One region of the Streptomyces sp. 3-6 genome, then DNA from elsewhere that is predicted to be linked to it. Evidence: riboswitches for the same ligand, from Rfam matches in the RefSeq annotation. Region 1 holds a riboswitch; the other holds the start of a gene.
The links. A riboswitch is a leader RNA that binds a small molecule or an ion and turns the genes downstream of it on or off. The one in region 1 is predicted to bind glycine.
Positions count from the first base shown of each region.

Region 1 (4,323 bases):
CTCCCGGGGCGAACGGGGTGCCCGCCCGCCCCAGCACGCCCCCGGCCGGGCTACTGCTGCTGGTAGAAGGGCCGGACGCGCTCGCGCATCCAGTCGCCGACGGGGTCCTGGGCGATGTCCAGCAGGACGACGTTGACCGGCCACCGCACGGGCGACCGGCCCAGGGCGCGGCCGAGGGCTTCCGTGGGCAGGCTGTGCGGGTCCTCGTCCCACCGGGTCAGCTCGATGCCGACGAACAGCACCGGGTCCGCCGTCTCGATCGCGGCCAGGCACCGGCGGGCGGTGCGCACCACGCCGAGGGCCTCGAACTCGGCGCCGGCCGCCGCGAGGAAGTCGACGGGGTCGTCCTGCCAGTCGGGCTCGAACAGCCGCACCCGGCCGCCGGATTCCGGCCCGTCGAGCTCGGTGCGCCCGGCCCGGCACAGGTCCGCCACCGCCTCGGGCGGCAGGGGGATGCCGACGACACCGCCGGGGTTCACGGCGATGCCCGCCTGCGGAGGCAGCCCGCGGGCGAACTCCACCGCGGGCGCGACGGTGAACGACAGGTGCGAGCCGACGACCTGGCGGAACTGCTCCTCGGAGCTGAAGACCGGGACGTACACCTGCCCGTCCAGCTCCATCGTGGGCAGGTCCAGGGAGCCGCTGTCGGGCCCGCCGCCGTTGGGCAGGGGCACCCAGACGAAACTGCGGCCGAGGACCTCGACGATCCGGCCGCCGGCCGAGGGGACGCCGAGGGAGGCGGAGAGCACCTCCTCCAACTCGTTGCCGGGCCATCCACCGTGCGGATGGGGATGTGCCTGTGCCGGGAAGTCCGCGGAGAAGCCCGCCGGGAAGTCCATGTGCCTACCGCCTGCCTGGAACCACTGCTGTGGCTGAAAAGGCTAACCGCTGCCGCATGGCCGCCGTTCGGCCGTGCGGGAGGGGATGCGGGTGGCGGCGCGGGAGGCGGTGCGGGTGCGGTGCCGAGGCCGTGCCGGGGGCGGCGGGGAACCGGCGCGGAGGTCGGCGCGGACGGTGGGGTGCCGGGCGGGCCCGGACGCCTGCCGGGCGGGCCGGATGCGCGTGGGGCGGGCCGGATACGTGCGGGGCGCCGGACGCTCGCCGGACGGGCGGGAGACCGGGCCGGCCCGCACCGCCGCGCCGGCCGCCCGCACCACCCGTCACCCGCACCGCCGGCCGCCCGTGTCCGCCCGTGTCCGGCCGTCCCGTCCGCCGCCTCAGCCCGTGAAGCCGATCCGGTGCAGCGTGTCCGTGGCGTCCCGGTCGAGGAGCACCACCGAGCCGCAGCCGGCGGGCGGTTCACCCCGTTCCACCGCGCGCAGCAGCCGGCCCACGGCGGCGCGGTGGCGCAGGAAGGCGTACCGCGAGACGCCGCGCCCGCGGGCGCGCTGGCCGTCCAGCGCCTGCCGGGGGGTGACGTCGAGGAGGAGCAGGCGCAGGGCCGCTCCCCGGCGGCGGGCCTCGCGGGTCAGCCAGCGGCGCACCCACGCCTGGGTGCCGCAGTCGTGGACGACGACGCCCCCGCCGCCGCGCAGCGCGCGGCGCAGGCCGGCGTAGTGGTCCAGGCGGACCAGGGGCCGGTAGACGGCGTACGGCAGGAAGCCGGGCATCCGGGCGTCCCAGCGGTCCCGGGTGTCCTGCGAGTCGACGCGGGTGCCGCGCACCGTGCGCCGCATCAGCGTGGACTTGCCGCTGCCGGGCAGCCCGGTGACCACCACGATGTCCCGCGGGGCGAACAGCAGCGCGTGCGGACCGCTCCCGGCGAGCCCGCGCAGGTCGCGGACGGCGGGCAGCGGGAGGGCACCGCCGGTCAGGGCACCGCCGGTCAGGGCACCCGGGGCCGCGGACCCGTGGGCGGCAGCGGCGGCAGCAGCAGCGACGGAGGGGACGGCAGCCTGTGCGGGCACCTCGGCCGCGGCGGCCGGAGCGGCCGGCCGAGCCGGGGCTGCCGGGGCTGCCGGTTGTCCGGGCGGTGCGGCGCCCGCCGGGCCGGCGTACGCCGTGGTCCTGTTCACCGTGTGTCCTCCCCTGGGCCGGGTACCGGAGTCCCGCGCCGCGCTGACTGTAAAGAGAAGGTAATGCCGGGCGTCACTCGATTCCGTCCATTTCCCGCAACAGGCCGGTGACAGCCCGTTGTGACGGGTCGCGCACCCTGCGCGTCCCCTGTGAAGGGTCCCCCTGCCGTGCCCCGGGAATGCGTGCAATGATGAGGCCGCCAACTGCATACCGGCCGTTTGAATCCGCGCGGGAGAGTCCCCGGCACATGTGGCACGCCGGGGCGCCGAAGGAGCAAGTCCCTCCCTTGAATCTCTCAGGCCCCGTTACCGCGCGGGCGAGGCACATCTGAAAAGCGGGCCGTCGCGACACTGCTCCGGTGGCTCCACCCAAGGTGCAAGCCGTACACCGCCCCCTCGCGGGCGGTCATGGCGAACCTCTCAGGTTCCGATGACAGATGGGGAGGATCGTCCTCGCCTTCCCCACGCCGTCCTGCGGCCCCGGGCTCTCGATCCGCTCGAGCAGTCACACCGGCGCGGGGGACCCCATTGCCACTGGGAGACCTACCGATGAGCAGTACCGAACTCCGCCGTACCGCGCTGGATGCCGTGCACCGCGCGCTCGGTGCGACGATGACCGACTTCGCCGGCTGGGACATGCCCCTGCGCTACGGCTCGGAGCGCGACGAGCACATCGCCGTCCGCACCCGGGCCGGCCTGTTCGACCTCTCCCACATGGGCGAGATCACGGTCAGCGGGCCGCAGGCGCGCGCGCTCCTCGACCACGCCCTGGTCGGCAACATCGGCACGGTCAAGCAGGGCCGGGCCCGGTACACGATGATCTGCGCCGAGGACGGCGGCATCCTGGACGACCTGATCGTCTACCGGCTCGGCGAGACGGAGTACCTGGTCGTCGCCAACGCCTCCAACGCGCAGACGGTGCTCGACGCGCTGGTGGAACGGTCCACCGGGTTCGACGCCGAGGTGCGCGACGACCGTGACGCCTTCGCGCTGCTCGCCGTGCAGGGCCCGGAGTCGGCCGCGATCCTCGCCTCCCTGACCGACGCCGACCTGGAGGGCCTGAAGTACTACTCCGGGCTGCCCGGCACGGTGGCCGGCCTGCCCGCCCTGATCGCCCGCACCGGCTACACCGGCGAGGACGGCTTCGAGCTGTTCGTGAAGCCGGAGCACGCGGTCGAGCTGTGGCAGGCGCTGACCAAGGCGGGCGAGGGCGCCGGCCTGCTCCCCTGCGGGCTGTCCTGCCGGGACACGCTGCGCCTGGAGGCGGGCATGCCGCTGTACGGCAACGAGCTGAGCAGCGCGCTCACGCCGTTCGACGCCGGGTTCGGCCGGGTGGTGAAGTTCGAGAAGGAGGGCGACTTCGTGGGCCGGGCCGCCCTGGCCGAGGCCGCCGAGCGCGCCGAGCAGAACCCGCCCCGCGTGCTGGTCGGCCTGGTCGCCGAGGGCCGCCGGGTCCCGCGCGCCGGGTACCCGGTCGTCAAGGGCGACGAGGTCATCGGCGAGGTCACCTCCGGGGCCCCCTCGCCCACGCTGGGCAAGCCCATCGCGATGGCCTACGTCGACCCGGCCCACGCGGCGCCGGGCACCCCCGGGGTCGCCGTCGACATCCGGGGCCGCCAGGAGCCGTACGAGGTCGTGGCGCTGCCGTTCTACAAGCGGCAGAAGTGACACCGTCGTAGCGACCCGGGACGGCCGGCGGCGCGTGCGCACCGGTGCCCCGGGGTACCGGACCACGCCGGTCCGGCGCCGTCCCTCCCTCATCAGCAGTCCCCCGCGTACAGGAGAATCCAGGCCATGAGCAACCCCCAGCAGCTGCGTTACAGCAAGGAACACGAGTGGCTGTCGGCCGCCGAGGACGGCGTGTCGACGATCGGCATCACGGAGCACGCGGCGAACGCGCTCGGCGACGTGGTCTTCGTCCAGCTCCCCGAGGTCGGTGACACGGTGACCGCGGGCGAGACCTGCGGCGAGCTGGAGTCGACCAAGTCGGTCAGCGACCTCTACTGCCCGGTCACCGGTGAGGTCACCGAGGTCAACGAGGACGTGGTGAACGACCCGTCGCTGGTCAACTCCGCCCCCTTCGAGGGTGGTTGGCTGTTCAAGGTGCGCATCACCGACGAGCCGTCCGACCTGCTGACCGCCGCCGAGTACGACGCCCACATCGCGGGCTGAGGAGTCCACGCCCCATGTCCCTTCTGAACACGCCCCTGCACGAGCTCGACCCGGCGGTGGCCGCCGCGGTCGACGCCGAGCTGCACCGGCAGCAGTCCACCCTCGAGATGATCGCCTCGGAGAACTTCGCCCCGGT
Region 1 covers NZ_JBWHZP010000011.1:27,628-31,950, reverse strand. Annotated here, with positions in the region: gene AC02VZ_RS16035 (enhanced serine sensitivity protein SseB) at 51-839, opposite strand; gene AC02VZ_RS16030 (AAA family ATPase) at 1,218-2,015, opposite strand; glycine riboswitch at 2,236-2,337, shown strand; glycine riboswitch at 2,338-2,462, shown strand; gene gcvT (glycine cleavage system aminomethyltransferase GcvT) at 2,565-3,683, shown strand; gene gcvH (glycine cleavage system protein GcvH) at 3,810-4,187, shown strand; gene glyA (serine hydroxymethyltransferase) at 4,202-4,323, shown strand, end outside.

Region 2 (4,323 bases), on a different contig from region 1:
TCGCGTTGAGCTTCATGGTGCAGGAGCCCAGCGGGATCATGCCGCGGTCCAGCGCGTAGTCCCGGTCGGCGAGCCGGCGCAGGTAGCGCAGCATCGCCGTCTCGGAGCGGTACTGGTGGAAGACCGGGTGGGTCAGGAACTCGTCGGAGCGCAGCAGCGCCTCCGGCAGGGTGTCCCGCGCGGTGCCGTCCAGGGACTCGACGTCGCCGTCGACCCCGAAGGCCCGCCAGACGGCCGTCAGCCGGTCGCGGGTGGTGGTCTCGTCGCAGGCGGCCGAGACGTGGTCCGCGTCGACGAGCCGCAGGTTGACGCCGTTGTCCCGGGCGGCGGCGACGACCTCGCCGGCCCGGCCGGGAACCCGCGCGGTCACGGTGTCGAAGTAGGAGTCGTGCACGATCTCGACCTCGCCGGCCCGCAGGCCCTCGGCGAGGATCGTGGCGTAGCGGTGGGTGCGCCGGGCGATGGTGCGCAGGCCCTCCGGGCCGTGGTAGACGGCGTACATGCCGGCCATGACGGCGAGCAGCACCTGGGCGGTGCAGATGTTGCTGGTGGCCTTCTCCCGGCGGATGTGCTGCTCACGGGTCTGCAGCGCGAGCCGGTAGGCCTGGTTGCCGTCGACGTCGACGGAGACGCCGACGAGGCGGCCGGGCAGGCTGCGGGCCATCTTCTCCCGCACGGCCATGTAGCCGGCGTGCGGCCCGCCGAAGCCCATCGGCACGCCGAACCGCTGGGTGGTGCCGACGGCGATGTCCGCGCCGAGCTCACCGGGCGAGGTCAGCAGCGTCAGCGCCAGCAGGTCGGCGGCGACGGTGACCAGGGCGCCGAGGTCGTGCGCCTGCTCGATGACCGGCTTGAGGTCGCGGACGGCGCCGGAGGCGCCGGGGTACTGCAGCAGCACGCCGTTGATCTCGCGCTCGGCGATCTCGGCGGGGATGCCGTCGCTGAGGTCGGCGACGACGACCTCCACGCCGGTCGGCACCGCGCGGGTGCGGATCACGGCGATGGTCTGCGGCAGGGCGTCCGCGTCGACCAGGAACAGGCCCTTCTTGTTCTTGCCCATGCGCCGCGACAGCGCCATCGCCTCGGCGGCGGCGGTGCCCTCGTCGAGCAGCGAGGCGCCGGAGGTCGGCAGCCCGGTCAGCTCGGCGACGGTGGTCTGGAAGTTCAGCAGGGCCTCCAGGCGGCCCTGGGAAATCTCCGGCTGGTAGGGCGTGTACGCCGTGTACCAGGCGGGGTTCTCCATGACGTTGCGCAGGATGACGGGCGGGGTGAACGTCCCGTAGTAGCCGAGCCCGATCATCGAGCCGAGCACCTGGTTGCGTCCGGCCAGGGAGCGCAGTTCGGCGAGCACTTCGGCCTCGCTGCGGGCTCCGGGCAGGTCCAGGGCGTCGGCGTTCTTGATGACGTCCGGCACCGCGGCGGCCGTCAGCTCGTCCAGCGAGCCGTAGCCGACCTGGGCGAGCATCTTGGCCCGGGCTTCGTGGTCGGGTCCGATGTGGCGCTGCTCGAAGGGGATCCCCTGCTCGAGCTCGGAGAGCGGAGTGCGATGGGCGGTCATTGCGGAGGCCTCCTGGTCTGACGACCTTCGTGGGGCACCACGGCACGGGTACCCGGACGGCCTCCCCCTCTGTCATCTCGACCTGAGAGCTTCACCGGACCGCCCCAGGGACGCCCGGCTTTCACCGTCGGTGAGAGCGGAAGCCGTCGACACCCGCCCTGCTTTCCAGAGTGACCTCGTCCGTGCGGTACGTGGGCCTGAGAGATTCCGGGGAGGATTTGCTCCTTCGGCGCCTCCGATGGTGCCTGGAGGACTCTCCCGCACGGGGTCAGCGGCCGAAAGCCAGCGTACCAGCGAGGGCCCCGCACGGACCTTCGAGTGGCCGCCGGACCGAATGTGCCGTTCTGTAGTGCTTACGGATGAGTGCGACCTGTGGAGGGCCCGTGCGTACCGACATCGACCCGCGCCACCTGATCGGCCGCAAGGCGTTCGACCGCAACGGACACCGCATCGGAACGATCGACGAGGTCTACCTCGACGACGCCACGGGAGTCCCCGAGTGGGCGGCGATACGCACCGGACTGTTCGGCCGCGACGCCTTCGTCCCCCTGGAACCGAGCGAACTGGTGGAGGGCGCCCTCCACGTCCCCTTCGACCGCGCCCTGATCAAGGACGCCCCCGACTTCGGCGTCGGACGGCACCTCTCCCCCGAGCAGGAGCTGCAGCTCTACCACCACTACGGCCTGGACGTCGCCGCCCCGCCGCCGCTCCCGGACCGCGACTTCGGCAGGCTCGCGGGCCAGGACGAGCCGGCCTGAGCCGGAGCCGTCCCGCGACCGGTCCGGCGCCCCCGTGCCCCTTGGAAGTGCCCGGCGCCGTCACCGCCGCGGTCACCCGGTGCCGTCCGCGGCGGCCGGGGCGGCGTCCCGTGGGCCGGGGTCGCGGGGGACCAGCGGGAGCGGGTCCTCGAACTGCAGGTCGGGGTCGTCGGTGCGGAAGGTCCTGACCCGGCCCGGTGCGGAGCCGGGCGTCTCGAAGCGCACGGTGACCCGGCCCAGCCCGCTGCCTTGCACCCAGCCGTGGCCGAACACGGCGTGCCGTACGTCGTGTCCGGCGGGCCAGCTCCGCTCCGGCGCCGGCCGGTCCTCGGGAGCGGGTGCGACGGCGGTCTCCTCGGGTACGGCCTCCTCCCGCTCCCCTGCCGCCTGGGCGAACAGGTCCTCCTGCGTGTAGTCGGCCAGGCCGGTGACGCCGACGCCGAGGAGCCGCACGCCGCCCGTGGTGTCGACCGCGTCGAGCAGGCGGGCCGCGGCCTCCCGCACCACCGCCGGGTCGTCCGTCGGCCCGCGCAGCGTCTCGGACCGGGTGAGCGTCGAGAAGTCGTAGCGGCGCACCTTCAGCACGATGGTGCGGCCCGACAGGCCCGCGCCGCGCAGCCGGCGCACACACCGGTCGGCGAGCCGCCGCACCTCCGTGCCGACCCGGACCCGGTCGTGGATGTCGACGTCGTAGGTGTCCTCCACCGACACCGACTTCGCCTCCCGCTCGGCCACCACGGGCCGTTCGTCGTGCGCCAGCGCCATGGCGTACAGCCCGTGCCCGTGCGCCTTGCCCAGCAGCCGCACCAGTTCGTCCTCGCCCGCCTCGGCGAGGTCCCGCACCGTGTACAGGCCCGCGCGGCGCAGGTGGTCGCCGGTGGCCGGACCGACGCCCGGCAGGGTCCGCACCGACAGCGGCGCGAGCAGGTCACGCTCGGTCCCCGGTTCGATGACCACCAGGCCGTCCGGCTTGGCCCGCTCGGAGGCGATCTTGGCGAGCATCTTGGAGGCGGCCAGCCCCACCGATCCGGTGAGCCCGGTGACCCGGCGGATGTCCGCGCGCAGGCCGGCTCCGACACGGCGCGCCGACGTCTCGTCCCAGGCGGCGCCGGCGGCCTCCAGGTCCACGAACGCCTCGTCCAGGCTCAGCGGCTCCACCAGCGGGGACAGGTCCCTGAGGAGGGTCATGACCTGCTCGCTGAGGGAGCGGTAGAAGGCGAAGCGCGGCACGAGGTACGCGGCGTGCGGGGCCAGCCGGCGCGCCTGCGCCATGGGCATCGCGGAGTGCACGCCGAACACCCGGGCCTCGTAGGAGGCCGTGGCCACCACCCCGCGCGGCCCGAGACCGCCGACCACGACCGCCTTCCCGCGCAGACTCGGCTTGGACGCCTGCTCCACCGAGGCGAAGAAGGCATCCATGTCGAGATGCAGGATCGTGGGCGCGGACCTCACGTCTTCGATGCTGCCCCATGCCACTGACAACGCCCCACCGGGGCGCTCCGCGACCGGCGGACGTGTCCGGGCCGGAGCCGGGGCGGGTCCGGGCAGCCGGGCCGGGGCGTGTCCGGGTGAGGGCTCGGACGGTCCGGGCCGGGTCCGGGCGGGGCTTGGGCGCGTCCGGGGCGGGGTCCGGGTTCGGGTCCGGGGCCTGTCCGGACTGGATCAGGGCGGATTTCGGGTTCGGGTCCGGGCGGAATCCGGGTTCGGGTTCGGGGTGTGCCCGGCCCGGGCGGGGGTGGGTTCCGGTGGTCGGGGACCGGCCCGGTTCCGGCCGGGATCGCCGTCCCGGCCGGCGGGAGCCCCTCAGGTGCGGGCCGGGGCCGGTCTCAGACGGCCCGGTTGCGCCGTCGGGCCAGTTCGTCCGCGGGGTTGTGGCCGACCAGCGTCTCGCCGGTGTCGACGCGTTCGCCGTGCAGCTGGGACAGCGCCCCCTCGACGTCCCGCCACACCACGCCCACGGCGATGCCGAAGATGCCCTGGCCACCCTGGAGCAGGGCGTGCACCTCG
Region 2 covers NZ_JBWHZP010000005.1:10,145-14,467, reverse strand. Annotated here, with positions in the region: gene gcvP (aminomethyl-transferring glycine dehydrogenase) at 1-1,558, opposite strand, end outside; glycine riboswitch at 1,734-1,829, opposite strand; gene AC02VZ_RS08940 (PRC-barrel domain-containing protein) at 1,942-2,316, shown strand; partial or broken gene AC02VZ_RS08935 (DNA polymerase IV) at 2,235-3,768, opposite strand; gene AC02VZ_RS08930 (MerR family transcriptional regulator) at 4,143-4,323, opposite strand, start outside.
Region 2: linked by a shared signal. The riboswitch ahead of gcvP (aminomethyl-transferring glycine dehydrogenase) and the one ahead of gcvT (glycine cleavage system aminomethyltransferase GcvT) in region 1 are both predicted to bind glycine.